4 regions of the Corynebacterium pseudodiphtheriticum genome follow, and region 1 is predicted to be linked to each of the others. Evidence: predicted binding sites of a transcription regulator. Region 1 holds the regulator's gene; each other region holds the start of a gene.
What was found. Region 1 encodes LexA, which represses DNA repair genes until DNA is damaged. Its sites were predicted from a motif close to CGAACANNTGTTCG; they were not measured.

Region 1 (4,196 bases):
ATTCGGTGGATGATCGAAGAATTACGAGTGAGCTTATTCGCACAGCGCTTGGGAACTGCACATCCTGTTTCTGCGCGACGTATCCACAAAGCTATCGATGCCCTCGGGAAAAATTCTCCAACTAAAGCACAAAAGTAACAGCACTGCACTGCTGTTACTTAGACCGAATGTAATTAGTCTTCGCGTTCACGGCGGCGCATCAATCGGATTTCTGATTCGAAATCCTGTGCGCTGTCGAACGATTTATAGACCGAGGCAAAACGCAAATAAGCAACTTCGTCGAGTTCACGAAGGGGTTCCAAGATAGCCAGACCGATAGCGTTTGCATCAACCTGAGAGCTGCCGTGCCCGCGAACAGTTTCTTCAACCTGCTGTGCCAGTCGTTTCAAAGAATCTTCGGTAACAGGCCGCCCTTGGCAGGCGCGGTGGACACCGCGGATGAGCTTGTCGCGCGAAAACGGCTCGGTCAACCCATTTCTCTTGGTCACCAGCAATACTGATTTTTCTACAGTCGTAAAACGCCCTTGACATTCGGTACATTCCCGACGTCGGCGTATGGCAACACCGGCATCAACTAGGCGCGAATCTACGACTCTGGACTGTTCATGGTGACAGAATGGGCAGTACACAGCCTAGTCATCCTCCTTGTATCGTAAGCCTTCAAGAGATTCACTAAGACACCCGAACGGTTAATAGCAATCACTAACGATCTTAGGCATCTAAGCTGCACCAACGAAAACTCCCAGCGCCATAATCAGCCCTAGCACTACTCCCATCAAATACGGTGCTATACCAACCGCAGGTCGAGGTTGTGCCGTCCGAGACAGCTGTAGACTACCTTGCTCCAGATCATCCGGAACCAGCGAAATTGGCTGCAAGGTGTAAATCATTTCACGGGGATGCTCATTCGTACATTGCTGGGGCTCCCACTGCGCAACAGGGGAAACAACATTGTTAGATCTATGATTAGAAACCATAACCACGCGCGGGGACGTACCCCGGTCTATGCGAATCATGACGACAGTCCACGCTCCTTCTGAACTCATGCGATTAATTGGACTAGTAACTTCGGCTAGCTACCGAATACCAGCTCACCACCGACCGACTACCGCCTAGCGGTTCAATCGGCTTGCACTGAATCCTATAAAGTGAGTCTCACACCACCCCCCACAAAAACTAGTAATTGTGTTCGATTAGTACTTCGATTAGACTCGGATTCACCACACGGAAGCAATTTTCCATCTACATTCGATATCCAAGATGTGAACTACAGCATTAAGGTTGTTCATATTGGACGATCGTTGACGAGAATTTAAGGAGTTATGCATGCCGCGCCCACGCACTTCATCAGCACCGAAACCTACCTTCGAACAACTCTCCGACCGACAACGCCGCATCCTGGAAGTTATCCGTGATGCTGTCATGCTGCGTGGATACCCTCCGAGCATTCGGGAAATTGGTGATACCGCCGGCCTGCAATCCACATCATCTGTGGCATACCAGTTAAGACAGCTGGAAGAAAAAGGCTTTTTACAGCGGGACCCAAACAAACCTCGCGCCATGATCGTGCGCAATATGCCGGAGACGAAAAAACCAGGTAGGCGCACAAATAACGCAGAACGCAACGTTAATAGCGGGTCGCAAGCACCAACAGATGCTTCTGGTTATTCCTACGTCCCCGTATTAGGACGTATCGCTGCCGGTACTCCTATTACCGCAGAAGAGAATATCGACTCGTATTACCCCATGCCGAAAGAGATCGTCGGTGGCGGAGATCTCTTCATGTTGCAAGTCGTTGGTGAGTCCATGAAAGACGCTGGGATCTTAGACGGCGACTGGGTGGTTGTACGCTCACAAAAAGTGGCCGAAGTCGGCGAATTCGTTGCCGCGCTATTAGACGGTGACGAAGCCACCGTCAAAGAATTTCACCGCGATTCGTCCGGAATTTGGCTACTACCCCACAACGACGCATTTAGCCCTATTCCCGGTGATGAAGCCGAAATAATGGGCAAGGTTGTTTCTGTGATGCGCAAACTTTAACCCGAGATTGGCCCACTCCGGCTCAGCAGAAAGGACACTATACAAACATGTACGCCGAGGAACGACGCCGTCATATTGCTTCCCTGGCGGCAGTCGATGGTTGGGTCAAAGTTGGGTCTCTTGCCGAGCGCTTCGCAGTAACCTCGGAGACAATTCGTCGGGATCTTGCGGCTCTCGATGCAATTGGAGCCGTTCACCGTGTACGCGGCGGCGCACGTGCAGCGCACAGCTATCAGACCTCAGAGGTGCCATTGGCCGATCGAAATCGTTCGGCCACAGAAGCGAAGCTCGCTATCGCAACAGCAGCCTTAGACTTTGTTCCGGAATCCGGCACAATTTTTATCGGGGCTGGAACCACCAATAATTCACTGGCGGAATTTTTAGGGCAAACGGAACGCGCAGCCAACCTCAATATCATCATCAACAGTTTGCCGGGCGCCTTGAGCCTTGCTTCCTACGGTCTCGATAATGTCCAACTACTAGGCGGAACCGTGCGCGGTATGACCCAATCCATCGTCGGTCCCACCGCTTTGCGCTATTTAGCTTTACAAAGAGCCAGCGTCGCTTTCATCGGTACAGATGCCCTGACTGTGGAACATGGATTATCCACTGCAGACACCCAAGAAGCGGCTATCAAAACCGCATTTATGACGAACGCTGAAAAGGTCGTAGTGCTTTGCGATTCCAGCAAGCTTGGTCGAGATTACCTCGTTAGTTTCGCAACCATCCGAGATATCGATGTGTTGATCACTGACTCTGCAGCACCAGATTCTCTCGTTACTGCTGTAAAGAAACAAGGTGTGAACGTCATCGTCGTCCAACGTTAACGTAACCCTGTCCCATGGCCACTTAGGTTGCATTAGGCCTGCCCCTCTCCGATTCGCCCATATAGACAACGCATAATCGGATACAGCACCATGATTCCTACTGACCCCCAGGCGATACCTTCTAGCTCGATTGGGCCAACAGAGAGCGTTAAATTGCCGATCCCCGCAACCAAGGCAATCGCAGCAGCAGTCAGGTTCACCGGGTTATTGAAGTTGACTTTGTTGTCCATCCAGATGCGTACACCCAACATGCCAATCAAGCCGTAGAGTAACAGCGTGACGCCTCCCAGCACTCCCACCGGGATGCTGAAGATCAACGCCCCAAATTTCGGGATAAATGCTAGCGCAACCGCTCCCAATGCTGCTACCCAATATGCAGCAGTCGAATAGACCTTGGTCGCAGCCATGACCCCAATATTTTCCGCATAAGTGGTTGTGCCTGAGCCACCTGCACCACCAGCCAAAGTAGTAGCTAACCCATCAGCGAGTAAGGCGTCTCCAGCCAGGTGGTCAACATTGCGACCCGTCATCGCAGACACGGCCTTCACGTGGCCCACGTTTTCTGCGATCAGCACCACCAACACCGGCAGCGTGGTTAGCACGACCGAAAGCTGAAATTCCGGTGTATGGAATTCCGGAATTCCGACCCACGGTGCATTTTCAATCGCTTGTGCAGCCTCGGCATCAACCTCCCCGGTGATAGCGGCAAAAATCCACCCTGCAACCACTCCAATGAGGATGCTCAACCTGCTGATCATACCGCGTCCAGCCACCGTAGCGACTACAATCACGCCCAGAGTAATACCAGCAACCAGTGGTTGAGTTTGGAAATTTTCTGTCGCAGTCGGTGCTAGATTAAGTCCGATCAAAGCCACAATCGCACCAGTCACCGCAGGAGGTAACACAGCATCAATCACTGAACGGCCGGCAAGTTTCACCAGCAGCCCTACCAACATAAGCACGATGCCGGTAACGAAAATTCCGCCCAGCTGCGCGCCAATACCGTGCTGCTGTGAGGCAATCAGCGGTGCGATGAAGGCGAACGAGGAGCCAAGATACGACGGCAACCGGTTGCGGGTAATGAGCAAGAACAGCATCGTGCCCAAACCAGAAAACAACAGTGTGGTGTTGACCGGGAAGCCTGTCAGAGTCGGAACCAACAAAGTCGCCCCAAACATCGCAAAGACATGCTGAATGCCAATGCCTATTGTCCGGGGCCACGAGAGCCGTTCCTCAGGCGCAACAACTGCGCCTTTGTTTATCTTCTTACCGTCACCGTGTAGCGTCCAGCCCATCGAAGTAGTCACGGTTAGTCATTATTGTCGGCGG
Region 2 (4,196 bases), 220 kb from region 1:
GGTTGCCACCCAGGTACTGAGCGATCCGCGGTACCGCATAGACGATGCCGGCGAAACCCAACACCGATAGCAACTTGTAAACAACGATGCCCGCTGTGACGTTATCGCCCACGAGAGCAGTAATGATTTCCCCGGTCCATAAATGCAGCGGGCCATACGGGGTAGTGGTATTGCGCCAGTCATGGGAAACTTCCAGCAAATACGGTCCTGGGTTGACTGCCGCACCGTCGTTGTAAGGGTCGAAGCCATCGCGAAGCATCGCGCCCTGCATTAAATAGGAATACACATCCCGCGATGCCAGCGGCCCTGCGAATAACAGAGGCGCGGCCCAAACCACAATGTGCTTGCCGACGGAACTTCCGGTTTGTGGTAGACCACTGTTCTGCTTTTCGACGAGCTGACGACCCAGAAGCGCCCAGGCTGTTACCAGCAAGAATAGTGCTATCCAGTAGATTACGCTTGCGAGTCCGCGTGCGTGGCCGAAGGTGAGAAAACTCAACCCGAGGTCATGTAATATTCCACCGCGGTTTCGGACAGCACCCGCACCGAAGGACGAGAGCGTCAGTAGCACGGTTGCGGCTAGTCCGAGCCATAACGGGCGCGGGGCGTGCAGTCGAACCGTCATCAGCTATGACGCCTCGTGGCTTTGAGTGCAAGTGCTTCCAGACTGTCCCGCACGTCGTCGGCAAGGGGTACCGCATGGAGGTGTGCTAACCCAGACTCATACAGACTGTCGATGGTGCTTTCTATTTCTTCAACTGCACCAGACTTGGTGATAATTTCTCGCATACGATTTATCTCGTCTGGGTCGGCAGTATTACCCAGCAGCTTCCGAAGATCGGCCGCTGCTGATTGATCATGTTTATCAGTGCGAGTGAGCGTGAGGGCAATAAGCTCGGTGCGTTTGCCTTCGCGGAGGTCGTCGCCAGCGGGTTTGCCTGTGATCGCCGGGTCGCCGAAGACTCCGAGTAGATCGTCGCGCAACTGGAAAGCGATACCGATATCGCGCCCATATCCGCGGAAAGCTGAAATGAGTTCTTCGGAACCACCACCGATAGCTGCCCCCAAATGCAGTGGACGTTCAATCGTATAGGCGGCAGTTTTGAAGCGGTTTACATTCGCGGCCAAAGCGCGGGATTCGTCGGCATGAGCTTCGATGGAAATATCAAGTAGTTGCCCACCAATGACTTCTTGGCGCATATGGTGCCAAGGTTTTTGTGAGCGTAATAGAGCGTGCGTGCTGATTCCTGATTCGTGGAACATATCATCGGCCCAAGCCAATGCCATATCGCCCAGCAAAATCGCGACGGAAGTACCGAAATGCTGCCCGTCGCCGAGCAAACCTTGCCCCTGATGGCGTTGTGCGACCTGCCGGTGTACAGCAGGCTTGCCGCGTCGGGTTTCTGAAGCATCGAGAATGTCGTCGTGTATCAGAGCGCAGGCTTGGATGAGTTCCAAAGAGGCAGCGGCTCGAATGACGGCAGCATGGTCTTCGGGGGAGGTTGATTCCGCGGTGGCCCCACAAAAACCCGCCCACAAGTAGAGAGGGCGGATGCGCTTACCACCTTCGAGAACGAAGCGTTCCAGGTATTCGGCGGCTTCTGTCACGGGGGTGCCGATACTGCTGAGCTCACTACGTCGAGAAGCAAAAAATTCTTCTAGTGCACGCTGTACGGCGCCGGGAAGTTCCTCGAGGGTTAGCAATGGCTCGTTGTGATCACGCAATTCGAATGCCACGGAAAAGTCCTTGCATGGGTGGTTGGGAAGCTTGCAGTACCTGTGAGCCTACTGGGTTTCGGTACCAGGTAGCGGTAATGGGGCTGCCAAAATTGCATAATCGCGACGATCGCCAGGGTAGTGGACGTGCCTGGCGACATCACGGAACCCTAAGGAACGGTATAGACCAAAAGCACGATTGGCTTCACCAGCAACTTCGGGGGTGGAAAGCAATAAATAATCAGCAGGCAGGTTCCATGCCAGTTGGGTGAGCAGATGCTTGCCGACGCCGTGTCCTTGCATCTGTGGCAAGACATGCAGTTCAGCCAGCTCTATATAGCTGGCGAGCTTTTCGTGGTGTTCGTCAGTGGTCCCGGCCTGTTCTAGGAAAGCGCGTAAGTGGTTGTCCCACCAATATCCGCGGTGTCCCAAAAAACCGTACGCAACCCCAATGATTGTGTCTCCGAATACTGCAATGATGGCGCTGAAGCCTGGATGAAAAATATCGCGTCGCCAGGAGTTTATTCGACTGCTGGCGATGTTCGCTGGGTAGTCCATAGCGCGCAAGTAGATGTTCACTAAATCGGGCACCAAAAGAGAAAATTCCTGTGGCGATAGGCGTCGGTATTCGATCTTCATGCAGGTCACCGTCATTCTTTCGAACTAATTTTCGTCTAATCTGGGGTGGGTGTGAGTTTCTAGGCGTAGTTTCAAATTCCACACGCTGAATGCAGTGCTAAAAGCGGCGAAAGCGCAAAGCGATGACAGTCCGCAAAGTTGCTGTGGGGCAGTGAGGTAATTGGATAAACGAGACAATCGGAAACGAAAACGAGGTAGATGATGACGTCACAGGTTATTTCTGCAACAACTAAATTTAACCACACGACTGATGTCTCGCGTGCACGTCATCAGAAGCTGTTGGATAGTGCTGTGTTGCTTGTAGAGCAGGCGCGTGAACAATTCCGAGCGGGGGAAGATGTGCGCGCTTTTGAGCTTGCTTATATGGCTGGTTTGCGTCTGGCTGGAGCTCGGGTGGCGCTTTCTCCCGTGGAGCGCAAGAGGCGTAAGCCATCTAGTGCTTGGGGGCAGTTGGCGCTTGTTGATGCTGAGGCCGAGCGGTGGGCACAGCGGTTTCAGCAATTTTCTGGAATCCGCCGAGATATAGACCTCGGCCAGGCAGTGGAGGTTTCCCAATTACAGGTCATCTCCCTGATAAAACTGGTTTCGGAATTTTTGGCTGAAGTGTCTTCTGTCGCTCCGGTTGTGCGCAGTGCGGCTTAATTGCTCTTGGGGGTGCGACATTGTTTCTGGGGGCTTACGGCTAGGGCGAGTTGTTTGCTGGGCGAAGACAAAAGTAGAAATTCCGGGAACAATAGCGATACTCTGGGCGTTGATTAGATAGAAAACAAGTGAGAAGTGTCCATGCGCGCTGTTGGCAGGCCGTGTGGGATGCCAATTGCCCCACCAGGAGGAATCACCGTGTCGCTGTCTGAGCAAGAGCAGCAAGCACTCCGTCAGATTGAGGAGTCGCTGCTTGCTGAAGACCCTAAGTTTGGCTCTTCAGTTTCCGAAGATGACTCGTCCTTCACTGGTTTTGGTGAGGGTGGGGGAATCACCTTGCGTGGAGTCGCACTAGCAGTAGTTGGGTTGGTGGCGGTTATCGGCGGCGCCGCGGCTGCGCAATTCAGTCTTTGGTATATCGCTATCAGTATTGTCGGTTTCTTGGTTATGTTTGGCGCCGGTGTTTGGATGCTCCGGGGTGATGGAAATTCCAGTGGCCAGCTTTCGTCGGCTTCGCTTAAGAACACTGTTTCTTCATCCCCTGCACGCGAGAAAGCTTCTAATGCGTTCAAGTCCTCTCGTGGTAACGATGGCAAGCGCACATTGGGGGACAAGATGGAGGAGCGATTCCGCTCGCGCTTCGATGAGAAGTAGTTCTGGGGCTTTCGCCCGTAAATAGCTCTATTAACCCCATGGTGGTCCTTGTGATCACCATGGGGTTTTTCTTGCATTGTGCATCCCCCACTTTGCCCCACCTTTGGGTGAGATCTGTCGAAAAGGTTAATTTTCCCGGTATTCCGATAGGGAAATTCGAGTTGAGGGCCGGGAAATAGGTTGGCAGGTAGTGGAATGACGTCACGATAGGTTGATTTTAGTGCTGGAAATCTGAGCTCTCTGGAAAAATCTCCCACCCGATTTCATATGTTTTACCTGCATGAATGTTCTATCTGTGGTGGTGTGTTGCTTTCTGGTGGGGTGTTTGGGGTTGATTGTGGGGCAAAGTGGGGTAGAGTGGGCTTAGCCGACATGACAGGTCTTGTGTATCCGCAAGGCTGACGTGATGGCACAGAGAAAACCCGTGTACCGGAGGAGTTGAGCGACAGGAGGTCACCGAGAATGTTTCTCGGCACGTACACTCCCAAGCTCGACGACAAAGGGCGCCTGACACTACCGGCGAAGTTTCGCGATGAACTCGCTGG
Region 3 (4,196 bases), 380 kb from region 1:
TTTCGGCATTGGCCCGGGCACATGGCGTGGAGATCACTCCCCTGCCGCATGATGCGACGGTGCGTGATGTGCAAGAGGCTAGCCGGTCGATGAACCGTTTGCGCGTGGTGCTCTCGGATGCGGAATCTGCCGTGCCCCGGGTAGTGCACGTACGGGATACGTTGCTACAGGACCCAGATAGTCCAGCCGCCGATGTCGCCCGCCCAGCCTTGTCGCTGGCTGGTTCCACGAAGGTGCAGCACGCCATCGAGCACATGCGCGCACTTGGCGAGCAAATCGTGGTCGTTGGCCGCGGTAACAACAGCGAGTCGCTGTGGATTCTGAACTGGGACGACATCATGGGCCAGCTATGGCCGGAGATCACGAAACAGCTGGAGCGCGAGGCTTAGAATTTCGGCTGCACGCCGCTGCTTTTTCCTAAAACGGTGGCTCGCCCGGGTCAGTGGTATGTGCATTCGTTTTACCTTTGCTGAAATCATACGACGATTCATGAGCCGGACCATCCGCATCAGAACCGGGGCCATTGTCCCGCAGCACCGCAATCGCCTCCCGAATACGCTCAACCTGCCTGCGGCACTTCGGAATCGTCACAAAAGCAAAATCACGATCCACTAAAGTCCGCTCCAAGTGGGAGATATTGTTAGCCCAGCGCTGCTCCTCTTGCGTTTTCGTCATCCGCGCCGACATCTCGGCCAATTCCGAGGAACCCACACCCCAAGTTTCACAGAAATTCTCCCAGGGGTGCTTAAACTTATACGCCCCATACTCATCGCGCTCCGCACCACTGTCATCATTCGGATCGCGGTATTCTCTGCCATATTTTTCTTTCCATTCCTGGCGCCACTTAGCTTGCCAGGCTTGCTGCTTCCGGTTCCACTTTTCTTCTTGTTCTTCCAACCGGCGGGCTTGTTCTTTTGCCTCCTCACGTACTGCTTGCCGGTGGCCATCCATCTTTTCTTGCACCGACTGCACCCACCTACGGTTCGAAACAGACAACGGACCATCAGCCTCAGTCGACTGCCACGAACCATCCGCAAACAACCACACCACACTGCCACTCACAGGCTCAAAAATAGGCCGGACACGTTTATCAGTTTTAATATTATGGTGATGCTGACACAAAGAGATCACATTACTCGGCGATGTTAAACCACCAGCAGCAAATTCCACCACATGATCCATCTGACACACCGTGGCAGGCCTATTACAACCTGGGTATCGACAATGCCCATCCCTACCAGCCACCGCCGAACGCATCGCCTGAGTAGTCGCATAACCAGACACCACAGCGCCCATCGCCGCATCCATGTCATAATGCTTACCCGCCCGAGCAGCTAAAACATCAGCCGCTTCAGCAAAAACCGTGGCCACCCCATCACCGGTATCAGTAGCCACAAACAACGGAGCATCGTCTACATCTGTAGCCCGATAACAATTCAACGTCACCGAAGTTTCTGCTTTTCCTAACAACAACTCCACGGTGGCATCACGCAACGAAATACCAGCCTGCTTTGCATAATTACGAATATGCGCATCAATCTCAACCGCAGTCGCAGCATCAGTATCAAACCGAAACACATGACTATCATGCCCATTGGCCACGCATGCAGGGATATGTTCTACCCCATAGGGTTTCCGGGAAGTCTGTGACTTATTTGTTTTATCTGTACGCACCGCGGAATCAAGTGCTTCAATCTCCCGATTAATCCGGTTACTAATCGTACGTTTGGTAACCATCTGCTGGGCAGGCTTTACCGGAGTTAACAAATCAACCAAAAGGTCATCGATAACAGAAAAGATCTGCGCGCTAGTATCACCTGCTTTATGCATCGCCCGATCAATAGCCATCCAATGCTCAATATCCAAATGCCACAGTTTCATTGCAAGCGCATGCAGCTTCGGCAAATCACTCATGCGGTAAAAAGCACTGATGATATCTCCCACTCGGGCAGTGGTTTCACCGCTATCAGCCACCAACAGGGTCTGCAGTTCATCATAATCATCAGCATTAAGCTCAACGGCTTTTTCCCACACTAAATATTTATGCCGCCGTAACTCCAACATCGCCACAGCTTGCCGGTTATACGGATTGCAATGCGTGAAATAAGCAGTGGGAGTTTGCGCCCCATCAGCATCGTTAGGTGTCGTGGACTCAGCCATGTTTCCCCCGGCGGGCATATTCGGCATCCAACCCCGTCGAATGCGTTGGTCGTTCTTACTTAGTTATAAGCTAGCCGGACCCTGTCACATACGGCGCAACGACCAGCACAAAATAGGAACATATGTTTGAATCTCACGCACTGTTCTCGATTTCCTTTACAGTGCGTAATTTTCGGGTGAGCCTGTCTTCTCAATTAACCAATCTGCTGCTTGGTGGTGCAATCAATCTTGGCATATGGCTGTCCCTTACTGTCGATATTGCTTAAGACATAGTTTCCGCCATAGGCTCGACATCCTGTATATCCATCAGCGCCTCCACCGCCACCACGAGCGGGATTTGATGTCTGCGGCTGAGGTGTCGGAGCGGGCTGTGGCTGTAGGCTCTGCTGCGGAGCTTCATACACACCACTGTCAAACGATTGTTTGAGTTCTTCTGCGGCGCGCTCCAACTCAGATTTCTCTTCTGCAGCGCGCAACTCCCGTTCGCGTTTTTGTTCCTCGCGTAGCTTTTGTTTTTGCTCCCTAAATACCACATCTAGCTCTGTGCTCAGTTCACTCGCACGACTACGTAGCTCACGCACCTCATCCCGGAAAAGGTCTCCATAAGCAGCGCGTTGAAAATCGGATTGCTCGACTTTTTTGTGGTCTAAGCTACCGAGCACCCCAATAACCCCAACCAGTTCTTTCCGCGCTTTCTTAATGCGCGTTAGATCCAAATCTCCATGGACTACGCTCTGAAAATCTTGTTCAATATCATTGAGCTTTTGTTGTGCCCCCACCAATTCCTCAAAATTCTTGGCATCAGCGGTATAGCATTCAGGGCCAACACTGTGGATACCTTTGTTCGCAGACTTCGCCTGCTCGGATGCCGCAGAGACTTCTTGATAAAAACGCCGATTGGGAGCTATCTCCATTGGCACAGCAAGGCCTTCTGCCGCAATTTCCGCATTTATCAACGAATCGTCCAGGAAGACTCCTGCCAGAGTTCGACCATATTTGTCCTCGCGCTCTTCATCGAACTCAAGACGTACCTCAGTTCCGATAGGCAACCGGGTTTCCAGGAAATCACGGGCTTCTTCAGCCAAGCACTCCGATGGTTTACCTCCGCGACCAATTTCCGGCGTATCTATGTTCAATAGCCGAATACGTGTGGTTTCGCCTGAACTTTCGACATCAATCGTATCGCCGTCAACAATTTTAGTCACCGTAGTCGGGCTCCCCAGCACCACCCCGGTCGCCACAGCAATTCCTCCGGCTGCGAGAATCGCCACCAGCGCCGTCTTAGCAATAGTGCTTCCAACTCCCATGAAACCCCTCAATACTCAATGCAACCCAATGCACCAATCCCCGCTCCGCTAGCCTACGCTTGCGGCGCGCAACCGCGCGCGCTTTGCGGCAACCTTGGCGACGATCCGGTCGATGCGGGCGCGCTCTTCCAAAAATTCCGGTGGTTTGCGCCCACGCATGCTGCGGGCAAAAGCAGGGTGTGCAGAAACCGCGGTGGTTTCCCACGCATGCGCCGCCGTCGCAGCCATCCGCCCAACTTTGTTGTATAGGTGCGGTAGCGAAACTGCATCCAAATCGCGGGCGACGGCCTCAGTCTGTTCGAGTACGTATTCCACCAACTCGCGCAGGAAATCCACGGTGTGTGTGGTGCGCTCGTGCAGGGTGTGCACGAGCTCATTGACCACGACCGGTGGGCCGGACAGTGGGAAAAACGCCTCCAACAAATCCGCCGTCACCGCTTCGGGCTCGCGCAAGCGCTTCATACCATCCGCAGCCGCAGAGATGCTTCCCGACGCTACCCCGGATACCAACGCCTGCCGCAAACCAATCAGCTCACCAACGACGTCCCGGGAATCACGGCGCGCATCTTCCACGATCTCCGCCAACTCCGCCAAGCAATCCTCGACGAGCTCCGCGTCGTAATCCTCAATCGCTTCGATCACGTGCTCAATGTATTCGGCCACTTCGTCGCCAATGTTGTACACCTCTTGGGTGAGCTCACGATGGCGCAGCTCAGCAGCGATTTTGCG
Region 4 (4,196 bases), 1.1 Mb from region 1:
GTTGGGTACGTCGGCAAGATAAAGAGTGCGGATACTGCCGGGAAGGCTGCGACGGCTGTGACCGGGTTGACACCGAGGGCAAGTGCCGCTGGCATGAGCGCTTTGGTCGTCGCTGCTTGCGAGTACAGCAGTGCCGCGCCGAAGAAGAGGACCACCGCAAGCAACCATGGCGAAGATTCCAGGACACCACCGGCGAGGTTTTGAATGTCATCGAGGTAGTGGTTGATCAGCGTGGTTCCGAGCCAAGCCACACCCAATACGCACACGCAGGCAGACATGCCTGATTTGAAAACCGGGGTGTTGAGAACGTCGCCAGCGGGGACTTTGGTGAGCATGACGATGATCGTCGCCGCAGTCAGCATGACCGTCATAATGGCTTCATTTCGCGGCAAGGTTGGCTCGGCGATGAGGCCAACCTGATCGGAGGTGATAGTTGCCCAAGCCATGACGATGACGATGGCGGCGAGGAAAATCAAAACGGAGGCTTTGGCACCAGCTTGCGGCTGGTAGTTTTTTGCCCCGAGTGGTTCTGCCACCAAGCCTTGTGCTTTGCGCTCCAGGTAGACGGGGTCATCGGCAAGTTCTTTGCCGAATTTATTGGCTAACCAGGCGGCCGGGAAGATTGAAATGAAGGTCGCCGGGATGACAACCGCGAGCACCTGCAGGTAGCCAACGCCCATAGGTTCCAGCAGGCCAGCCAACAACACGACGGCGGCGGAAATCGGTGAGGCACAGATGGCCATTTGCGAAGCAACAACGGCTACCGACAAGGGGCGTGATGGGCGCACTTTGCCTTCTTTTGCTACCTCTACGATGACCGGAAGCGTCGAAAAGGCCGTGTGACCAGTGCCTGCGAGCACTGTCATCAGCCAGGTAACTACTGGCGCGTAGAAGGTAATGCGCTTGGGGTGTTTACGCAGGAAACGCTCGGCAATGTGCACGAGGTAGTCCATGCCGCCAGCACGTTGCATCGCTGCGATCGCCGCGATGACCGTCATGATGATGGCGATGACGTCGAAAGGAATATCTTCCCGGGTTACGGGAATTCCAGAAAGGCCCAGCAGAACGACGCCTAAACCGCCGGCCATACCGATGCCGATGGAACCAATTCGTGCGCCGAGGAAGATGGCGCCGAGCACGATAGCAATGTGAACAATAACCACGCCCATGCTCCCTTTCATTTTCTTGTAGCTGCTTGTAGTTGCCTATGGCTGCTTTGACTGCTTGTAACTCTGTTTAGTTGTTTACAGTTATGCCCGCACTTCCATTGTCTCGCACTCAGTCGGTTTGGTTTTCAAAATCAGGGCATTTGTGGTGCTCCCCATATGTGTTTTATCCCTCCTCACGCCGACGGATTTTTAGCCAAACGCCTGCCAAAACTGGACCACGCCGTTAACCGCCAAAACTAGGTCACTGGCTGCCAAGAACTCGCCCGCAACGATTCGAACATAAATAATTTTTCATATCCAGCAGACTAGCAGATCGATGCGACAAATACGAACATGCCTTCTAGTTCAACAAAACAGCCATGATCTCGTGCATTCTCGAGAAACAACCCCAAAACCTTGCCATTATAAGCAGTTTTACACGCATATTCACACACAACACCCAAGTTCGCCAGGGTTCCATAGCACCGTGTCCCAAATTTATGGGGCATACTTTCATTCGAACACCATTGCTTTTTATTCTTTTCATCGCTAGACTAAAATCATTCTAGTTAGCAATCACGTTCGGGGAGGGACGTCGTGGCAAAGAACAACCATCGCCGCAAGAGCCAGCAAGGCGTCCAGCATTCTTCTGAGTTCCCAGAGGTATATTTCACCCACTGCAATCCACACGATAAAGACGCCATGACGATGCTGGAGCTGCGTCGTCACGCTTATTTTGCGTGGAAACGAATCACTGATCTTGCCAGCGATGATTACGACCTCATGTTGCGGTATATCACTGCAGCCAGCGGTGTTGGCAACCACAAGGCCGGTGACATCGCCAGCGCGTTTTACCGCATGTCAGACCTTCCGCAGCTGCGCAAGCTAGCAACCTCGATGTGGCAATTAGATCTCGAACATTGGATCACCATTGATCGTGCTCTGAATAAAGCAGGTGCCGTCAATGCCAGCCTGTTTGCCGCCATCGATGAGCTGCTCGTAGATCTCCTCACTCCTACCAAACCTAACCAGCAGATGGCGTCGAGAAGAGTCATAAGAAACCGGATCATTCGCGAAATTGATGCCCTTGATTCCTCGGTGCGCAAAGACAAGAAGAAGGAATCACCCAGGAAAACCTACGATGTTAACGGTATTCCCGATTTTGAGCGCAACGATACCGATACGCATGAAATTCGCTTCGATACTGACGCCACTACCGCCGTGACAATCGATGCACACATCCGTGAGCACGCGCAGCAGTCCGGTCTTTCGCTTCGCGACGCCACCATCGATCTGCTCTTGGGTAAAGCACACACATCCGTGACCCTGAATTGCTACCGCGCCACCGACGTTGCCGACGCCCCACTATTCATCTCTACAGATACCGGCGCCGGTGTAACCACACTGTTTGGCACCGCTGCCGATAGCCTCGCCGATAAGGCAGACAAGCACCACGACATGGATGCCACCGCCCACCACGAAGTCACAGGCTATGCCACCACACCAACCATGCGCGCAGCCGTAACCGGACGCGATGGACACTGCCGCTACCCAGGCTGCGAGGAACCCGCAACCACGTGCCAAATGGACCACGTCATCGAATACCACAACGGCGGGCCAACAACCCCAGCCAACCTCATTTCACTATGCCAACACCACCACAACATCAAAACCGACAAACGCGCCCGCCCCATCTTCGAACCAGCCACCGCAACCATCGTATGGTTATTCGCCGACGGCACCTGGCAATCCACCGAAGCAGAAGGCCCACTAGCTAAGCCGAACCGCCGATGGGTACAAAACGTGGCACAGAAAATGTCGTGCTACCGCAAAGCACAGCGCGAGGAAGCACAAAAAATGCAGCGCCTGGCCGCAGAGAACAACCAAGCAGATACACCGGGCATGTCGAACTCATCGCAGACCTCGAAAGCATCCAGAACTTCTAGGGCGTCAAGAACATCGGAAACAATGACGGAGGAGCAACAGCTCTGGTACAGCGACATTTTAAAACTACAAAGCATGCTGAATCACGACAGTTTCCGCACGATCAAAATTGCCGCCTGCCGGAAACACATCGACAAAATCCAAGAAGCAATTACTGCGATACGGAACCTCGAGCCAGTGGCAGAATCCCGGGATCGCACACACGAGTCCACCATCACTCAGCCCGAGGTTGCAGGCGACCCCTGGGTGGCGGCCGCCCAGCAGAAGTCTGATGCCGTGCCGCCGTTTTAAACTGGGTCGTACTAGTCAGACCAGTCAACAAACGTTGTGTGTTCCTTTTCCACACCGGTGAGCACATCATAAGAAGCACACAACTCGCCATCTTGGTTAAGCAGCTGTGCATCCCAATAAACATCACCATAAATTTCGGTTTCTCGGGGCTTGATCTGTTTGCAGGTCAGCACCACTTGGATGGAAGTACCAGCAGGAACCGGGGTGACAAACTTCAGGTTTTCCAAGCCGATATTAGCCAACACCGGGCCTGGCGCGGGTTCCACAAACAATCCAGCCGCCCAAGAAACCAGCAAGTAGCCGTGTGCTACTTGGCTCGGGAAGAACGGATTCGCTGCAGCCGCTTTCGCGTCCGTGTGGGCGTAGAATTGATCACCAGTGAAATCTGCAAAGGCGATGATGTCTTCCAGACGCACTTCACGGAAATCAGATACAAACTGGTCACCAATTTCTAGCTCCGCAATCGATTTACGGAATGGGTGCACCCCTCGACCAGTTTCTACGTCTTCTCGCGACACAGTGTTCGCCTTCGCCCCCCGATGCCAAATGCCGGTAATGGCAGTCAGATGATCAGGTGTTCCTTGGATCGCAACCCTCTGCATGTGGTGCTTAATGGAACGTACACCTCCTAGTTCTTCACCACCACCGGCACGACCTGGCCCTCCGTGAATGAGATTCGGTAGTGGAGAACCATGCCCAGTCGAAGTTTTCGCATCGTCACGATCAAGGAAATGTAACCGCCCATGGTGCGCCCCAACTCCGCGAGCAAACTCAGCAGCAATTTCTGGGTCGTGAGTAATCACCGACGCAACC

Region 2: L9H78_RS07060 (SAV_6107 family HEPN domain-containing protein) is a predicted target of LexA. The motif match lies at 2,376-2,389, and genes of this name have one in related genera.
Region 3: L9H78_RS07765 (HNH endonuclease signature motif containing protein) is a predicted target of LexA. The motif match lies at 2,276-2,289, and genes of this name have one in related genera.
Region 4: L9H78_RS00525 (HNH endonuclease signature motif containing protein) is a predicted target of LexA. The motif match lies at 1,498-1,511, and genes of this name have one in related genera.

Annotation. Positions count from the first base shown of each region.
Region 1 covers NZ_CP091864.1:1,356,792-1,360,987, forward strand. Annotated here, with positions in the region: gene hrpA (ATP-dependent RNA helicase HrpA) at 1-138, shown strand, start outside; gene nrdR (transcriptional regulator NrdR) at 174-629, opposite strand; gene L9H78_RS06080 (hypothetical protein) at 720-1,046, opposite strand; gene lexA (transcriptional repressor LexA) at 1,327-2,040, shown strand; gene L9H78_RS06090 (DeoR/GlpR family DNA-binding transcription regulator) at 2,088-2,867, shown strand; gene L9H78_RS06095 (uracil-xanthine permease family protein) at 2,900-4,162, opposite strand.
Region 2 covers NZ_CP091864.1:1,572,515-1,576,710, reverse strand. Annotated here, with positions in the region: gene L9H78_RS07075 (alpha-(1->6)-mannopyranosyltransferase A) at 1-625, opposite strand, end outside; gene L9H78_RS07070 (polyprenyl synthetase family protein) at 625-1,737, opposite strand; gene L9H78_RS07065 (GNAT family N-acetyltransferase) at 1,786-2,355, opposite strand; gene L9H78_RS07060 (SAV_6107 family HEPN domain-containing protein) at 2,554-2,997, shown strand; gene L9H78_RS07055 (DUF3040 domain-containing protein) at 3,196-3,651, shown strand; gene mraZ (division/cell wall cluster transcriptional repressor MraZ) at 4,114-4,196, shown strand, end outside.
Region 3 covers NZ_CP091864.1:1,736,294-1,740,489, forward strand. Annotated here, with positions in the region: gene L9H78_RS07760 (CNNM domain-containing protein) at 1-389, shown strand, start outside; gene L9H78_RS07765 (HNH endonuclease signature motif containing protein) at 418-2,160, opposite strand; gene L9H78_RS07770 (thermonuclease family protein) at 2,355-3,467, opposite strand; gene L9H78_RS07775 (hypothetical protein) at 3,516-4,196, opposite strand, start outside.
Region 4 covers NZ_CP091864.1:119,204-123,399, reverse strand. Annotated here, with positions in the region: gene L9H78_RS00530 (anaerobic C4-dicarboxylate transporter) at 1-1,163, opposite strand, end outside; gene L9H78_RS00525 (HNH endonuclease signature motif containing protein) at 1,746-3,383, shown strand; gene paaZ (phenylacetic acid degradation bifunctional protein PaaZ) at 3,395-4,196, opposite strand, start outside.